DNA from 3 places in the Erwinia sp. LJJL01 genome. Region 3 is predicted to be linked to each of the others. Evidence: predicted binding sites of a transcription regulator. Region 3 holds the regulator's gene; each other region holds the start of a gene.

Region 1 (5,854 bases), 1.7 Mb from region 3:
GCCTTGAGGCGCGAGTCGGCAAACTCGCCGCTGCGCAGCACCGCGTCATAGCCCTCACCAATCACGTCCACCAGGCGGTCATTGAAATCGAGGTCCAGTTCAATTTCGGGATAGCGGGCGGTGAACCCCGGCAGCAGCGGCAGCAGCAGGCGGTAGCCAATGGCCGGAAAGCTCAGGCGCAGCCGCCCGCGCGGGGCCGCCATCAGGCGGGAAAGCTCCTGCTGCGCCTCTTCCAGCTCCATCACTATGCGCTGGCTGCGTTCAAAGAACAGCGCGCCCTCTTCAGTCAGGCTCAGGCTGCGCGTGCTGCGGTTAAACAGGCTGACGCCGAGGCTGGCTTCCAGCCGCGCCACGCTTTTGCCGATAGCAGAGGCCGAAACCCCCAGCCTTTCGGCGGCGGCGACAAAGCTTCCCAGCTGCGCGGCTTTCACAAACGCGCTCAGCCCGCTTAAACTCTCCACGCTGCTCATTCGCGACTTTTTGTCCTTTATCTGCGGCCTTATGGCCTGTTTATCGTGGCATGACGCCAATTTATCCTGCTTTCTTTCCTGTTGAAAGCGGAGAGTCCACAATGAGTTCCCTGATCCTCACGGCACCAGGCAGCCGCTGGAGTGTTTTTGCCGTCTGCAGCGCCGCCCTGATGTTACCGCTCAGCTTCTCCGCCGGGGTGATTGCCACCCCGGCGATTGCCCAGCATCCCGGAGGGTCTGCCCTGGCCCTGAGCTGGATTACCAATGCCTTCCTGCTCAGTTTCGGCAGCCTGCTGATGGCCGCAGGCACGCTGGCGGACCGTTTTGGCCGCAAGCGGCTGTTTATCAGCGGCGTCAGCGCCTTTACCCTGCTGTCATTGCTCACCGCCTGGGTGCCTTCGGTGGTGTGGCTGGACGTGGTGCGCGCCCTTCAGGGTGCCGCCGCCGCCGCGGCACTGGCCGGGGGCGCCGCCGCGCTGGCCAATGCCTTTGAGGGACAACGGCGCGCCCGCGCCTTCAGCCTGCTCGGCACCAGCTTTGGCGTTGGCCTTGCCGCCGGACCGGTGATCGCCGGGATGCTGATGCAGATTGCCGGCTGGCACAGCGTTTTTCTCTGCTGCGCCCTGTTTGGCGTCGTGGCGCTGGTGACCGGCGGGCTGACGCTGCCGGAGTCGCGCAACCCGGATGTCGGCACGCTCGACTGGCCGGGGATTATCAGCTTCAGCACCACCCTGACGCTGTTTACCTGGGGCATGCTGCAGCTGGCCGACAGCGGCGGCGACCGCCTGTCGGCCGGGCTGCTGCTGGCCTCCGTGCTGGCGGGCGCGCTGTTTGTCGGGATTGAACGGCGCAGCGCGCGGCCGATGCTCGATCTGAGCCTGTTTCGCTACGGCCGTTTTGTCGGGGTGCAGCTGCTGCCGGTGGCCACCTGCTACTGCTTTGTAGTGCTGCTGGTGCTGCTGCCGCTGCGTTTTATGGGATTCTACGGCTACAGCGCGCTGACCACCGGGCTGCTGATGCTGGCGCTGTCGCTGCCGATGCTGATTGTGCCTTCTCTGGCGGTGGCGCTGACGCGCCGTTTCCATCCCGGCGCCGTCAGCGCGGCGGGCCTGCTGCTGGCCGCCGCAGGTATCGGCCTGCTGAGCCAGGTTTCTCCCACCGCTTCCCTGCCCGTCACGCTGCTGGCGATGGCGATGATTGGCTGCGGCACCGGGCTGCCCTGGGGGCTGATGGATAATCTGTCGGTCAGCGTGGTACCGCCGCAGCGTGCCGGAATGGCGACCGGCATCTTCAGCACCGTGCGCGTGGCGGGAGAAAGTGTCGCGCTGGCAAGCGTTGCCAGCCTGTTCAGCCAGCTGCTCGGCTGGCAGCTCACGGCGCATAACCAGCCGGCAGCGCTCGCCGGGCAGCTGGCGAGTTATCATCTGGCAGATCCACGACTGTTGGGGCTGGCGGAGCGGGCTTTTCAGCAGTTATTGCTGGTCCTGATGGCGATCACGCTGCTGTGCGCGGCAGCCATCTGGCGCTGCCTGGTGACGCCGGACAGGAAGTGAGGGAGCGGGCAAAAGGTAACGCCCGACTGGCGGGCGTTGATTGCGCTAAGAGGGTAACAGCAGCGCGGAAATTTAAGACTGGCTATTGTGCTGGCTGCTGCCGTGGCGGCAGCGCTTGTCGCCGCAGTGGCGCACCCAGTAATAGCGGTCGGCGATTTTTTCCCGCCCGCTCACTCTGGCCCCCACCAGCCACAGCAACGCACCGATAAAGATGCTGAAAATCGCCCCATGCACCATATACTCAGGCAGATTAAGCTGAGGCAGCTGGTTAAGGACTGAGTAACCCACGCCGCCGACCATCACCACTAAACCGAGTACCATCAGGGCATTACCCATCACATGTGAATGTTTACGTTTCATTGCGCACCTCCGGACAGTATTGAAAAGGCAAATTCCATTGCCAGATGCGCTTAGTGTAGGCAATCAACAGCTGCTCTGATGAGTTGGCGATCACATTTATTGCTTGTGCTTTGACAAAACTTTACGTCTAACAAGCTGTTTTTATATAGAAAATGTATTATCACGCCTCTCAACTATCGTGACATGGCTCACCTTTTTGCGCAGATCTTTGTGTTCTCGCAACGGCTTGCGTAAACTAGCCGCTTTCCCCCGTACGCTTCAGGAAACACCACACGTGAGTAGCATCAAACTGATTGTTGGCCTGGCCAATCCCGGCGCTGAATACGCCGCCACGCGCCATAATGCCGGAGCCTGGTACGTTGATTTGCTGGCTGAACGCCACAATCAGTCATTAAAGGAAGAGAGCAAGTTCTACGGCTACACTGCCCGGTTAAACATCGGGGGTGAGGATGTACGCTTGCTGGTGCCGACCACCTTTATGAATCTCAGCGGCAAAGCCGTGGCGGCGATGGCGACGTTCTACCGCATTGCCCCGGAAGAGATCCTGGTTGCCCATGACGAGCTGGACCTGCCGCCCGGCGTGGCAAAGTTTAAGCAGGGCGGCGGCCACGGCGGACATAACGGCCTGAAAGATATTATCAGCAAGCTGGGTAACAACCTGAACTTCCACCGCCTGCGCATCGGCATTGGTCACCCGGGCGATCGCAACAAGGTGGTCGGTTTTGTACTGGGCAAGCCGCAGTCGGCAGAGCAGAAGTTGATTGATGATGCGGTCGATGAAGCGGCGCGCTGCACGGAAGTGTGGCTGAAGGAAGACCGCCTAAAAGCGATGAATCGCCTGCACAGCTTTAAGGCGGGCTAGGCCTGCGCATCCGCTGTGGCCGCAGCCGCAGCGGGGATTACCCCTGAGGTATCCCCAGAAATCACTTCCATCGCTAAACGTCCGCAAACCGGTCTGAGCTCAGCCCTCCCTCCTGAAACCGGGCACCTGTCTTCCCGCCACAATATTCAAATCAATTTTTGTGGGGATACCTCAGGGGATTACCCCTTCTCGCACCGCTTCCCGTCGTCGCTACACTCCAGGCTATCCAGCGTCAGCTGCTGTGCAAAATAGCCCTGCACGCCCCAGATTTTACTGTTGCGCAGCGTCTCCAGCTGGCCGTCTCCGGCCACCCCTTCCACGATCACCCGGTTGGTATACTGGCGGATATGGTTGATCAGCACCGAAAAGAACGGCTTATTGACGTTTTCCAGATAGAACTGGCGGTCAAGCTTCACCGCTTCAAACATATTTGACTGCAGCGCATGCAGATTGGCATCGCCGGCGCCCAGATCGTCGAGCCATAAGATATTCAGCTGTTCTATCAGGCTACGCAGCAGCGGGTTGTCCATACCGTCGTGCAGATTGGGAAAATCTTCCGACAGCTTCAGGCGCACAAAGGGCAGATGGCTGAGGATTTGCTGGATAAAAGACGACTCGGTCACGGCACGCGCCAGCTGAAAGTCGATGGCCACGCTGCACAGCAGGCCGTGCTGGCGAAAGTAATCGGCGTACTCTTCGACGATCAGCAGCTGATGCAGTAGCCGATCCTCAGGCGATGCCAGCTGCCGCACAGCATCCACCGGGCCACCGACCGCAGCAGCATGCGGAAGGTAGCTCAGGTCGATGGCGATCATCTCACCGCTCAGGGTATGTACAGGAGTACAAAAAAAATCGTTTTTCATGCCGCCGGGCCAGTTAACGGGCATCCTGCCAGTGAAATAAATCGTCGTACAGTTAAACTATAGAAGTAAATACTGTAATCGCCGGGGTGAAACGGCGATTTTTAGATTATCGGCAGGTCCAGCAGTAGCTTTATGGTTTATGCGTCATTGCTAGCAACTTTATAATCCGGATCATCCAGTTCATGGCTGCAGAATGGCCCTGCCTGACGCAACAGGCTGATGCAATCCTCGCTCAGATGGCGCAGGCGCAGACTTTTACCGGCTTCCAGATAGCGCGCCGTCAGCTTATCGATCGCCTCCACGCCGCTGGAGTCCATCACCCGGGTGCGGGCGAAGTCGATCACCACACTCTCGGCATCCTGCTGCGGATTAAACAGCTCCTGAAAACTCGCGGTGGAGCCAAAGAACAGCGGCCCTTCCAGACGGTATGTTTTCTCCCCCTCTTTCTCGCTCTGCTCAATAATGGTGATGCGGGCATGCTGCCAGGCGAAGACCAGCGCCGAGATAATCACGCCGCAGATCACCGCCATCGCCAGGTCGGTGAAAATCGTGACCAGCGTCACCGCAATCATAATCACCGCATCGGCTTTCGGCATGCGCTTCAGGCGCCTGATGGAACTCCACTCAAAGGTGTTGATGCACACCACAAACATAATGCCCGCCAGCGCCGCCACCGGCAGCAGCGCGATGTAATCCGACAGGCTAATCACGAACAGGATCAGCAGTAGCGCCCCGACCAGGTTGGAGATGCGACCGCGACCGCCGGAGGTGAAGTTGATAATTGACTGGCCGATCATCGCACAACCGGCAAAGCTGCCGAAGAAGCCGCAAATCGTGTTACCGATACCCTGCGCCACGCACTCCTGATTGCCCGCCCCTTTTTTACTGCCCATCTCATCCAGTACCGCCAGCGTCAGCAGCGACTCAATCAGCCCGACCAGCGCAATCACCACCGCATACGGCAGCACGATCTTCAGTGTTTCCCAGCTTAACGGCGCGGTCGGCAGATGGAACGACGGCAGCGTGCCGGAGATATCCGCCAGGTCGCCAACGCGTTTGGTATCCAGGCCAAAACCAATGGCAATCGCACTGATGGCGAGCAGCGCCGCCAGCGAACCGGGGATCGCTTTGGTCAGCTTCGGGAACAGCCAGACGATCAGCATCGCCAGCGCCACCAGCGCATACATCACCGGCCCCTGCCCTTTAATCATCGGGAACTGCGCCAGCATAATCACAATCGCCAGCCCGTTAACGAAGCCGTAAATCGCCGGTTGCGGCACCAGGCGGATAAACTTACCGAGCCGCAGCACGCCAATCGCCAGCTGAATCAGCCCCGCGAGGATGGTCGCCAGCAGCACGTACTCGTAGCCGTGCTGGGTAATCAGGCTAATCAGCACCACAATAATCGACCCGGCCGCGCCGGAGATCATCCCCGGCTTGCCGCCGAAGAAGGCGGTGACCAGCCCGAGAATAAAGGCGGTGTGCAGACCAATGGTCGGCGACAGCCCGGCCAGCAGAGAAAAAGCCGTCGCTTCCGGGATCAGCGCAACGGACACCACGGCACCGGCCAGCACGTCATTTTTGACGTCACTCGCCCTGAAATTGCTCAGGTTAAACATAAAATTTCCAGTTAATTTAAACGTGTTGGTTCTTCCGTGCCGCATTAATCGGGCACAGCTGGCTCGTCAGAGTGACGAGTGGCGGCAACGGGCGTTGCGCAGGCGGGAGGGTCTTAAGGTGGCGTAA
Region 2 (5,854 bases), 2.1 Mb from region 3:
CTGGTCGGTGCCGCCAGCGCCGCCTGCTTCTATGCTCCGTTTAAAAAAGTGCGTCACTGGTCATGGGAAACCATGTGGTCGGTCGGCGGCATGATGTCGTGGATCGTGCTGCCGTGGGCGGTGAGCGCGGTGCTGCTGCCGCATTTCTGGGCTTACTACAGTTCATTTTCGCTCTCCCAGCTGCTGCCGGTGTTCCTGTTCGGCGCGATGTGGGGCGTGGGCAACATTAACTATGGCCTGACCATGCGCTACCTCGGGATGTCGATGGGTATCGGCATCGCGATCGGCATCACGCTGGTGGTCGGTACGCTGATGACGCCGCTGATCCAGGGGCGTTTTGTTGAGCTGTTCAGCTCCGCCGGTGGCCGGATGACGCTGCTGGGCGTGCTGGTGGCCCTGATTGGCGTGGCTATTGTTTCACGTGCGGGTCTGTTAAAAGAGCGCGCCATGGGCATTACCGCCGAAGAGTTCAACCTGAAGAAAGGGCTGGTGCTGGCGGTGATGTGCGGCATCTTCTCCGCCGGCATGTCGTTTGCGATGGACGCCGCCAAACCGATGCATGAAGCCGCCGCCGCGCTGGGCATCGACCCGCTGTACGTGGCGCTGCCCAGCTATGTGGTGATCATGGGGGGCGGGGCGCTGGTTAACCTTGGCTTCTGCTTCTTCCGCCTGGCGACAAAGTCGAACCTGTCGGTGAAAGCGGACTTCTCGGTGGTCAAGCCGATGCTGATTGCCAATATTGGCCTCTCGCTGCTGGGCGGCACCATGTGGTATCTGCAGTTCTTCTTCTACGCCTGGGGCCACGCGCGCATTCCGGCACAGTACGACTTTATCAGCTGGATGCTGCACATGAGCTTCTACGTGCTGTGCGGCGGCCTGGTCGGTCTGATATTGAAAGAGTGGAATAACGTAGGGCGCACGCCGGTGCGCGTACTCAGCGTCGGTTGCTTTGTGATTATCCTCGCGGCAAATATCGTGGGGATGGGGATGGTGTCCTAGCACTTCTGCGCAGGGTAAAAGGGCTGACCCGTGGTCAGCCCTTTATACTTTTACCGTCGGGGCAGCAATCGGGCCGCGGGGAATAAAGCGCTGGCGCCACGCGCTGGGCGTCAGGCCGGTATCGCGGGTAAACACCACGGAAAAATAGTTGCTGTCATCAAAACCGCAGCGGGCGGCCACTTCACTAATCAGGCACTCGCTGGTACGCAGCAGATACTTGGCACGGCACAGCTGGAGCTGGCGCACGTAGTGGCTAATGGTCATGCCGGTCTGCTGGCGAAACAGCTGCTTCAGCGCCCGTTCAGACAGCTGGTGTTGATGGCAGAACAGCGCCAGATCGAAGGAGGTGGCAATCTGCCCCTGAATAGCGGCCATCAGCAGGTCGAGCTGCTCCCCTTCAGGCTGCTGATAAGCGCGATCCGAGGCGTAGCGGTGGCGTTGCAGGATCAGCGCCAGCTGCAGGAACAGCGCTTCGGTTAGCTGGCGTGACAGCAGGTCGCTTTTGCGGCTCTCCTGCTCCAGCTGCTGGATCACCCCGCGCGCCAGCGCCATGCCGCGCGTGGTTAAGCGCCACGATCCCGCATCCTGCGAGGGCAGCAGCTGTTGCCAGTCCAGCGCCAGCTGAAAACGTTCCGGGCAGTAGATAATGTTGTCGAGCGCCAGATCGTGTACCGACTCATAGCTGTGACAGTCGTCGGCGCTGACGTAAAAGAGGTCACCGCAGGTCACCAGCCACGGCCGGTCATTCATCACGTGCAGGCCGTTGCCGCGCCACACCAGCACGATCTCATTGAACTCGTGCACGTGCGGCGGGAAGGAGGGTTGCGAGCTGCGCTCGGCCACCGCCACGGGCATCTGTTCAGACGGGAAATAGTCAGCTTTTGCCAGGCGCAGGGGAGCGGTCATGGTTCACCTCATCAGTTATTTTGTCGCAGTGTACGCGGCGAGCAGCCAAATTCCCGCTTGAACAGGGTAGAAAAGTGATTGCTGTCACCAAATCCGCACTGAAAAGCGATATCCGTCACGCGCATTTCGCTGTGGCGCAGCAGATGACGCGCCTCCAGCAGGCGCAGGCGGTTGAGATAGCGCTGCGGCGTGCTGCCGGTTTGCTGTTTCAGCTGGCGGTGCAGAGTGCGCAGCGATAAGGAGAAGCGGTCGGCTAAACCTTCCCAGTCAACATCTTCACTATAGTGGTCGGCCAGCCAGTCGAGCAGGGCGCGCAGACGGCTGTCCTGATCGTCACTCTGCGCCGCGCTGCACCCCTGGCGCAGCAGCACCAGCAGCTGCATAAAGTGCATCTCCTGCTCCGCCTGGCTTGCCAGAGAATCGTTGGCGGGGCGCTGCTCCAGCTGGCCGATAAGCTGCCGCGCCTGCGCCAGCACTTTATTACCGATGCGCCAGTGCGACGGATAGTGGCCATCCTGCTCCTGCGGCAGCAGATGCTGTAAGCCGGAGAGAAAACGGAATGACTCCGGCCCGCGGTACAGCACGTTGGTCAGGCAGAGATTATCGGTCTGCTCATACATATGGCGGTCGTGATCGCGTACGAAGCAGACACAGCCACTGCACAGCGGCTGCGACTGGCCGTTAAATACGTGGATACCGGAACCCTGTTCAACAATCACGATCTCATGAAAATCGTCATGATAATGCTCGGGGAAGGCGCCCTGCGGCGCACGCGGTTCGATTGCTACCGGGAAATGCCCGCTCGAGAAGAAATCAACGCTGTGTAACACGGTCATGATAACCCCACTCTTCATTTACATATTGGTAACAGAGTCTACCCAGCGCCGCGCTGTGCCACCTTGAATTTTCGACAGCGGAATATCACTACCCCGGTGATTTTTTTAAGAAATGTGCGACTAACGGTGAGATTTGCGGGCAGGGTCACATCGCGTGAATAAACCCGCAAGCTGCCGAACTGTGAGCTGCTTCACGTTCATCTTTGCCTTGCTGCCAGCGCGCTAATTTCGCTGGCAGTGGCGAGAAGGTAGCGGAATCAGGCTCTTTTACACTGGTGACATTGAATCATCAGGAAGCTATTTCATGAGCCAACGTCATTATGTCGCCGTCGATCTCGGTGCCTCCAGCGGCCGCGTGATGCTGGCCAGCCATCATCCGCACACCGGGGCGATAACGCTGGAAGAAGTCAGCCGCTGCGTGAATCAACTGGTGACGATTAACCATCGTCAGTGCTGGGATCTCGACGCGCTGGAAGCCTTTATTATTGCCGCCTTAGAGAAGATCGATCGGCGCGGCATCGTGCCGCAGAGCATCGGTATCGACACCTGGGGCGTGGACTACGTGCTGCTGAATGCGCAGGGCGAGCGCGTCGGGTTGCCGGTGGCCTATCGTGACCATCGCACCGACGGCGTGATGGCTGCCGCCTGCCGTGAGCTGGGGCGCGAGGGGATTTATCAGCGTACCGGCATCCAGTTTTTACCCTTTAACACCCTCTACCAGCTGCGCGCTCTGTGCCGCGACAATCAGCCCGAACTGGACCAGGTGGCCCATGCGCTGCTGATCCCGGACTATCTGCACTATCGGCTGACCGGGGGGCTGAACTGGGAGTACACCAACGCCACCACCACCCAGCTGCTCAATATTGCCAGCGGTGAGTGGGATAGCGAACTGCTGCGCTGGAGCGGTGCCGATCCCGCCTGGTTTGGCGCACCGTCGCAGCCGGGTAAGCGCGTAGGGAGTTGGACGGCGCCATCGGGTCAGTCGATTGCGGTGGTGGCCGTCGCCACCCACGATACCGCCAGCGCGGTGCTGGCCACGCCACTTCACGGCGATAACGCCGCCTACCTCAGTTCCGGCACCTGGTCGCTGATGGGCTTTGAGAGCCGCCAGCCGTTTACCAGCAGTGCGGCGCAGCAGGCCAACATCACCAATGAAGGTGGGGCCGAAGGGCGTTTTCGCGTGCTGAAAAACATCATGGGCTTATGGCTGCTGCAGCGCGTGTGCGATGAGCTGGCGATTCAGGATCTCTGTCAGCTGATTGCCGACGCACAGCAGCAGAAGGCGGCGGCGTGGCTGATCAATCCCAACGATGAGCGCTTTATTAATCCCGCCAGCATGGTGCGCGAAATTCAGGACGCCTGCGCTGAACAGAATGCCCCGGTGCCCGGCAGCCCGGCCGAGCTGGCGCGCTGCATCTTTGACAGCCTGGCGCTCTACTACCGCCAGGTGCTGCAGGAGCTGGAGCAGCTGCGCGGTAAGCCCTTCAGCCAGCTGCATATTGTGGGCGGCGGCTGCCAGAACCAGTTTTTAAACCAGCTGTGCGCCGATGCCTGCGGTATTCCGGTGTATGCCGGACCGGTGGAAGCCTCCACGCTCGGCAATATCGGCTGCCAGCTGATCGCCGCTGGCGCGGTAAAAGATGTGACCCACTTCCGCCAGCAGATCGCCCAGCACTTCCCACTTATCCGTTTTGACTCTCACGGCAGTGACGCGTTTCGCCGCAGTCTGGCGCGCTTTCAGTTACTGACCCAAACAGCGAAGGAGCTTTGTATATGACTCAGGCTATCGAACAGGCCTATGCCCTGGCAAAACAGCGTTTTGCCGATATCGGCGTCGATGTGGAAGCCGCACTGAAGCAGCTTGATCGGCTGCCGGTTTCCATGCACTGCTGGCAGGGGGATGACGTGCGCGGCTTCGAAAACCCGCAGGGCGCGTTGACCGGCGGTATCCAGGCAACCGGTAACTATCCGGGGCGGGCGCGCAATGTCGAAGAGCTGCGTTCGGACCTCGACCGGGCGATGGCGCTGATCCCTGGCCCGAAACGCCTCAACCTGCATGCTATTTATCTGGAAAGCGAGCAGCCGGTGGCACGCAATGAAATTAAGCCGCAGCACTTTGCCGGCTGGGTCGACTGGGCGAAGCAGCGCGGTTTAGGGCTGGATTTTAACCCGAGCTGCTTCTCGCACGAGCTGAGCGCCGAGGGGTTTACCCTGGCACACGGTAACGCAGAGATCCGCCAGTTCTGGATCGAACACTGCCAGGCCAGCCGCAAAGTCTCGGCCTATTTCGGTGCGCAGCTGGGCACGCCGTCGGTGATGAACATCTGGGTGCCGGACGGCATGAAAGATCTCACCGTGGACCGCCTGGCACCGCGCCAGCGCCTGATGAATTCGCTGGATGCCATCATCAGCGAGAAGCTCGACCCGGCGCACCATATTGACGCCGTGGAAAGCAAGCTGTTCGGCATCGGGGCGGAGAGCTACACCGTCGGTTCCAACGAATTCTGCCTCGGCTATGCCGCCAGCCGTCAGACCGCGCTGACGCTCGACGCCGGGCACTTCCATCCGACCGAAGTGATCTCTGACAAAATTTCTACCGCCATGCTGTACGTGCCGCGCCTGCTGCTGCACGTCAGCCGCCCGGTGCGCTGGGACAGCGACCATGTGGTACTGCTGGATGATGAAACTCAGGCAATCGCCAGCGAAATCGTGCGTCAGCAGCTGTTCGATAAGGTGCATATCGGTCTCGACTTCTTTGATGCTTCCATCAACCGTATTGCCGCCTGGGTCATCGGCACGCGTAATGCGAAAAAAGCGCTGCTGCGCGCGCTGCTGGAGCCGGTAGAAACGCTGAAAAAGCTGGAAAACAGCGGGGACTACACGGCACGCCTGGCGCTGCTGGAGGAGCAGAAATCCCTGCCGTGGCAGGCGGTATGGGAAGCGTGGTGCCTGCGTCACGATGTGCCCGCCGGGGCCAGCTGGTTAGGCGATGTGCGCCATTACGAACAACAGATTCTCAGCCAACGTTAAGGGTAATCAGATGCAACAGATTCTCAACTCCTGGTTTGTCCAGGGCATGGTGAAAGCCACCACCGATATGTGGCTGAAGGGCT
Region 3 (5,854 bases):
TTGTCGAGCAGTTAAAAGCGCTGGATGCCCGCTTCGATCTGTTTAGCGATATTCGCGGGCAGGGGCTGTTAATTGGTGCCGCGCTTAAGCCGCAGCATGCGGGCAAAGCGCGCGATATCCTCAATGCCGCCGCAGCTGAAGGGGTGATGGTACTGGTTGCCGGCACCGACGTGATGCGTTTTGCGCCGTCGTTGGTCATTGAACCGGCCGATATCGCCGAAGGCATGGCGCGGTTTGCCACGGCGATAGAAAAGGTGCTGAGGTGATCGCTTGATCGTAGGGGGCGACCTTTTTTCCGGTCGCCCCTTGCTGATGATGGGCATGCTGCTGGCGGGTGGACCGAAATAAAGGGTCCGCCGCTACGTTATTTTGAGGATTTCCTCAGGCGTCGTGACAGCCAGCGGCCATGATGCGGGCGCTGGCTCCAGGTCAGTGATGAAATGGTATACATCACGCCAAGATGCCCCAGAATGCGCTTCACATGGCGCTCCATAATGGTCACCGGCCCCTGATGAAAATCTTCCGGTACCTCCAGCACGTTAGTCTCTGAACTCGGCCCGTCATACTCCAGCCGCTGCTGACAGCGCTGCAGCGCAATCTCACACGACTGTAAATAGCGCTCCGCCAGCGTCGGCGTCAGCATGGTGTGTTCGCGTGCCAGGATAGTCATGGCGTTGATATGTTCGACAATAAACTGGCTGTGCGTCACCCACAGCTGCATATCGGACAGATAGCTGGAGTTAAAGCCCGGCTCCTGCATCGCCTGATGCAGCGAGTTAAACAGCGCATTGTGCGCCTGGTTTACCTCCATGCGCTGATACGCCAGCTTCACCGCATCCTGTTCGTTGCCCAGCAGTAGCTGTAACGCGCTCTGGTAGGTCTCCAGCGCATCGTGCGCATTCTGGCGCAGCAGCCCGCTCTGCCACTGCGGCCACAGCCAGATCATGCCGCCAAAGGCAATCAGGCAGCCCATCAGCGTATCCATCAGGCGCGGCAGCAGGAACTGCGCGCCGTTCAGCGACAGCAGCTGCAGCGTGTACACCGCCGTGACGGTAAAGCCTACCGTGGCCCAGCCATAAAACTTGCGGATAAACAGATAGCTCACCAGGGTAATCACCAGCATGATGCTCAGTATCCACGGCTCCGGCACGTGCATGCCCAGCGTCCCGGCGGCAACCGCCAGCCCGGCCAGCGTGCCGAGCGCTCGGTGCTGGATGCGCACGCGGGTGGCGCTATAGCCGTTCAGGCTGACGAACATCACGGTCATCAGGATCCAGTACGGTTTCGGCAGGTTGAAGAACAGCGCCAGCGAACTGGCAAAGGTCAGCATCACCGCGAAGCGCGCAGCGGTGCGCAGCGCGGCCGATTTCAGCGACAGATAGCTCTTCAGCGCCCGCAGCAGCGGCAGGCGGCGCTGACGGTCGGCCATCAGGTCGCGGCGGTAGAGCGGGTGCTGAGTGCGCAGTACGCGGCCAATGCGGCTGAAGTGGTAGTAGCAGAAGTTACCGACCGGGTTATCCGGGTGCTGGCGGGCGATCTTCTCCAGCGCCTGCAGCTGTTTATCCATGGTGAAACGCTCGGCGAAGCGATGGTAGAGAATATCATCGGCCAGTACCCGCAGCCGCGCAGCAATGGTCTGCGCATTCCAGCGGATCACCGCCTCGGCGTGGCTTTTCTCCACCAGTTTCTGCACCTCTTCCGGCTGATGCAGGCTGACGGCAATGTGCTCCTGTAAATCCAGCGCCACCTGAAAAGCCCGCGTCAGGCGCTGATAATGGCTGTCGCGGTTGGCAGAAAGCATATGCATCTGCTGGTAGCAGGTGTTGATCAGATCGACCGCTTTTTGCTGACGTGCCAGCAGGGGAGGCAGGGCGGTTTGTGGATCGGTGAGTTTGGTCAGCAGGGTATATTTTGCTTCGCAGTAGTCAGCCAGCTCGCGATACAGCAGGCTGAGCGTTTCACGCATCGGCTGCTCTTTCCACAGCCAGAACCAGAACCAGTTAAACGCGCCGTACCAGACGGTGCCGAGGATATACAGCAGCGGGGGTTCCCACATCGGCATGCGCCCGGCGAGGCTGAGGGTGAAGATGGCGGCAATCAGCGAAGCAGGCAGCAGGCGGGCGTGCAGCGGACTGATCTCCCCGGTGACGCCAAGCAGCAGCGCCATCACCAGCAGGATCGCCGGCAGCGGAACGCCTTCAGCGCCCGCAAACTGGATCAGGAAACTGCTGAAGGCAAACAGGCTGCCGCCAACGATCAGGCGTTTGAAGAAGCGTTTATGGGGGGTATCGAGACCGGCGTTGTTGCAGCAGGCGGGCACTAAAGAGAACAGCAGGCCGCGTTGCAGGTCGCCCAGCAGCCAGCCAATCGCCACCGGCAGACACAGCACCAGCGTCTGTCTCAGGGCATAGTTTACTTCGGGGTGATAGATGATTCTCCGCCACATGCGCTGCACCAAATAAAAAAGGCGCGACAGGGATGTCGCGCCGTGAGTTCAGCGCCGGTTAGCGTGTGCCGTAAACGACGATAGTCTTACCGTGTGCAGAGATCAGGTTTTGATCTTCCAGCATTTTCAGAATACGGCCGACGGTTTCACGAGAGCAGCCGACAATCTGGCCAATCTCCTGGCGGGTAATCTTAATCTGCATGCCATCCGGGTGGGTCATGGCATCCGGCTGTTTCGCCAGGTTCAGCAGCGTCTGCGCAATGCGGCCCGTCACGTCGAGGAAAGCTAAGTTGCCCACTTTCTCAGACGTCACCTGCAGGCGACGCGCCATCTGTGATGAGAGGCGCATCAGGATGTCAGGATTCACCTGAATCAGCTGACGGAATTTTTTATAAGATATTTCAGCCACTTCACAGGCGCTCTTCGCACGTACCCACGCGCTACGCTCCTGACCCTCTTCAAAGAGGCCCAGTTCACCGATGAAATCACCCTGATTGAGGTAAGAGAGGATCATCTCTTTGCCTTCTTCATCCTTGATCAGCACCGCTACCGCGCCTTTGACGATGTAGTAGAGGGTTTCCGCTTTTTCACCTTGATGGATCAGCGTGCTTTTGGATGGATATTTGTGAATATGGCAATGTGACAGGAACCATTCGAGAGTCGGGTCTGTTTGCGGTTTGCCGAGAACCATTCGCTATTATCCTCTGTTGTAATCGAGCCTAATGTCACCCGTCATTTTGCAATGCTTAGGGTGCACAGGGGGGTATTCCCTGTCAGGCGTAGAAATATTCAAGCGTTCCCATAGGAAAATTTTTCCGGGCCTCTGATCAGAGCTTGGCTCGTTTTGTCGTCCCGTATTTCTCGTGCATCGAAGTGCCGACGAAATATTACAGCTTTGTTTGTAGCACAGCTTGCACGCACTGTCTTCTGTTGTCTCGCTTCAGCATAGTGGGAAAAAGTCCTGAAAGGGGACCTGGCTGCGCAACAGCATGCGGCAATATACCAATAAATTATTGATATTAATCATAAAGAAAAGATTAATTTTCAGAATTTATGCCGGTGTGTGCGTAAAAAAAATGTTATCAGCATGTTAAGTGCAACGATGGATGAATTGCTATGGTTCAATTTATAACCGATTGTGGAATTCAAATCTAACAGATTGATTCTTCAGATTTATTACAGGATCGCGTTATGAAAGTGACTTCGCATGCATTAATGCTCTGCCTGCTGTTTATGGGCTATGTCCTTGTCTATCTGGATAAAACGGTGATGGGCTTTGTGCTATTACCCCTTCGCCAGGAGTTCCATCTCGCGCCGCAGCAGGTGGGATATATCGGTGGCATCTTCTTCCTCGCTTATGCGCTGTTTCAGTTTCCCGCCGGCTGGTTAAACGATCGCATAGGCTACCGGCGCATGCTGGTGCTCTCGCTGTCGTTGCTTGGGCTGTGTGCGCTGCTGTTTGGCTGGCTCGGTGTCACCTTTGCTCTGCTGCTGAGCTTTCGTTTTATGGCGGGGATCGGCCACTCGGGTTATCCAAGCGCCAGCGCGAAAGCCGTAAGTGCCAATTTTGCGCTGCATCACCGCACCTTCGCCCAGTCGCTGCTGCTCTCCTCCTCCGGGCTGGCGATGGCCATCGGGCCGCTGCTGGCGGTATGGGCGCTGGATAAAATGAACTGGCATCACGCCTATATGATCCTGGCCGTGCTGGTGCTGATGGTAGCCGCGAGCATGGTGCTGCTGTTGCCGCGCTCGCCGCGGGTGATCCTCATTCCAGCTGGCGAAGTCGGCCTGCACAGTGCGCTACGCCAGCCGCTTTTATGGCAGCTGTTCTGCACTAACTTTCTGCTGAATGTGCCGGTTTACGGCCTGGTGAGCTGGCTGCCCAGCTTTCTCACTCATCGCGGACTGCCGCTCTCCGCCGTCGGGCAGATGATGAGCATTTCCGGGGTTGGTAGCGCACTGACATCGGTGGCTGGCGGCTGGCTGGTGGGGCGTTATCTGGCCGGGCGTGAACCCTGGGTAATCTGCCTGGCGTCGCTGATTGCGGCGGCGGGGATGCTGATGATTTACCTCTCCTCCAGCGTGCTGATGAGCACAATCGGCCTCTGTATTACCAATGCGGCCCTTATCGGCACCTTTATCACCACCTTTACGCTGCCGATGAAGCGTTTTCCGCTCGCGGTGACCGGCTCGATTATCGGTTTACTGAATGCCGGAGGAGTACTGGGCGGCTTCGTCGGGCCGATTGTGATGGGCTATTTAGTGGCCGCTGGCCATGGCACTTACCTTGGTGCCTTTCTGTTTCTGATGATAGCGATACTGCTGGCGGGACTGGCTCTTCTGCCGGGCAGCCGGCGTGCTTACCTCTCTTCCTTAAACCCGGAGTTATCATGAACACTGAAACGTTAAGCAAGGAAATCACCGACAAAGTGCTGGTGTGGCGGCGTCATATTCATGCCAATGCCGAACTCTCATTCCATGAGCATGGCACCGCAGATTATGTCGCTGCTGAACTGGCGAAGTTTGGCCCGTTAAAAATTAAACGGCCAACGCCAACCAGCGTGGTGGCGGAACTGCCGGGCGCGCGCAGCGGCCCATGCGTCGCGCTGCGTGCCGATATGGATGCGCTGCCGATCACCGAACTCAACAATGAACCCTTTACCTCGCAAAACAACGGGGTGATGCACGCCTGCGGGCACGATGCGCATACCGCCATGCTGCTCGGTGCGGCCTGGGTGCTATGCCATCAGCAGGCGCAGCTAAGCGGCACCGTGCGCTTTATCTTCCAACACGCGGAAGAAGTGCCGCCGGGTGGCGCGCAGGAGCTGATCAAACACGGCGTGCTCAACGGCGTTGAGAAGATCTTCGGGCTGCACGTCATGCCGAATTTCCCCACCGGGACGGCCGGACTGACCGAAGGCGTTTTCAGCGCCGCCAGCGATAATTTCGATCTGATGATTCAGGGGAAAGGTTCACATGCCGCGCTGCCGCAGGAGAGCGTCGACCCGGTGGTGCTGGCATCCGGCGTGGTACAGGCGCTACAGCAGATCGTGTCGCGCAGGCTGGATCCCAACGATCGGGCGGTGCTGAGCGTGGCGAGCTTTATCGCTGATGGTGGCTATAACGTCATTCCCGACAGCGCCCACCTGCGCGGCACGCTGCGCACGCTAAGCAACCGTGCGCGTAGTGAAATCCCGCAGATGATGGAGAAAATGATCGAGGGCATCACCGCCGCAGCCGGAGGAAGCTTTGCGCTGAAATGGACGCCGGGCTACGCCATTGGCGTCAATCATCCGGAGGCCACGCGCATTGCCCGCGATACGGTGGTCGGCACGCTGGGCGATGAGGCGTTAAAAATCCTGCCGCATCCGATGTTCGGCTGTGAGGATTTTTCCGCGTATCAGAAGG

The links. Region 3 encodes CRP, which controls carbon source genes, mostly activating them, when cyclic AMP is high. Its sites were predicted from a motif close to ATGTGANNNNNNTCACAT; they were not measured.
Region 1: a site for CRP is predicted at 2,462-2,479, ahead of pth (aminoacyl-tRNA hydrolase). Genes of this name have one in related genera too.
Region 2: a site for CRP is predicted at 2,875-2,892, ahead of rhaS (HTH-type transcriptional activator RhaS). Genes of this name have one in related genera too.

The regions. Positions count from the first base shown of each region.
Region 1 covers NZ_CP178576.1:4,558,234-4,564,087, forward strand. The annotation lists gene ACLI4M_RS22295 (LysR family transcriptional regulator) at 1-461, opposite strand, end outside; gene ACLI4M_RS22300 (MFS transporter) at 572-2,023, shown strand; gene ychH (stress-induced protein YchH) at 2,096-2,383, opposite strand; gene pth (aminoacyl-tRNA hydrolase) at 2,658-3,245, shown strand; gene ACLI4M_RS22315 (EAL domain-containing protein) at 3,425-4,108, opposite strand; gene ACLI4M_RS22320 (SulP family inorganic anion transporter) at 4,246-5,727, opposite strand.
Region 2 covers NZ_CP178576.1:4,189,495-4,195,348, forward strand. The annotation lists gene rhaT (L-rhamnose/proton symporter RhaT) at 1-999, shown strand, start outside; gene rhaR (HTH-type transcriptional activator RhaR) at 1,042-1,905, opposite strand; gene rhaS (HTH-type transcriptional activator RhaS) at 1,917-2,741, opposite strand; gene rhaB (rhamnulokinase) at 3,046-4,518, shown strand; gene ACLI4M_RS20625 (L-rhamnose isomerase) at 4,515-5,771, shown strand; gene rhaD (rhamnulose-1-phosphate aldolase) at 5,782-5,854, shown strand, end outside.
Region 3 covers NZ_CP178576.1:1,517,112-1,522,965, reverse strand. The annotation lists gene argD (bifunctional acetylornithine/succinyldiaminopimelate transaminase) at 1-266, shown strand, start outside; gene ACLI4M_RS08005 (YccS/YhfK family putative transporter) at 365-2,446, opposite strand; gene crp (cAMP-activated global transcriptional regulator CRP) at 2,505-3,137, opposite strand; gene ACLI4M_RS07995 (MFS transporter) at 3,638-4,840, shown strand; gene ACLI4M_RS07990 (amidohydrolase) at 4,837-5,854, shown strand, end outside.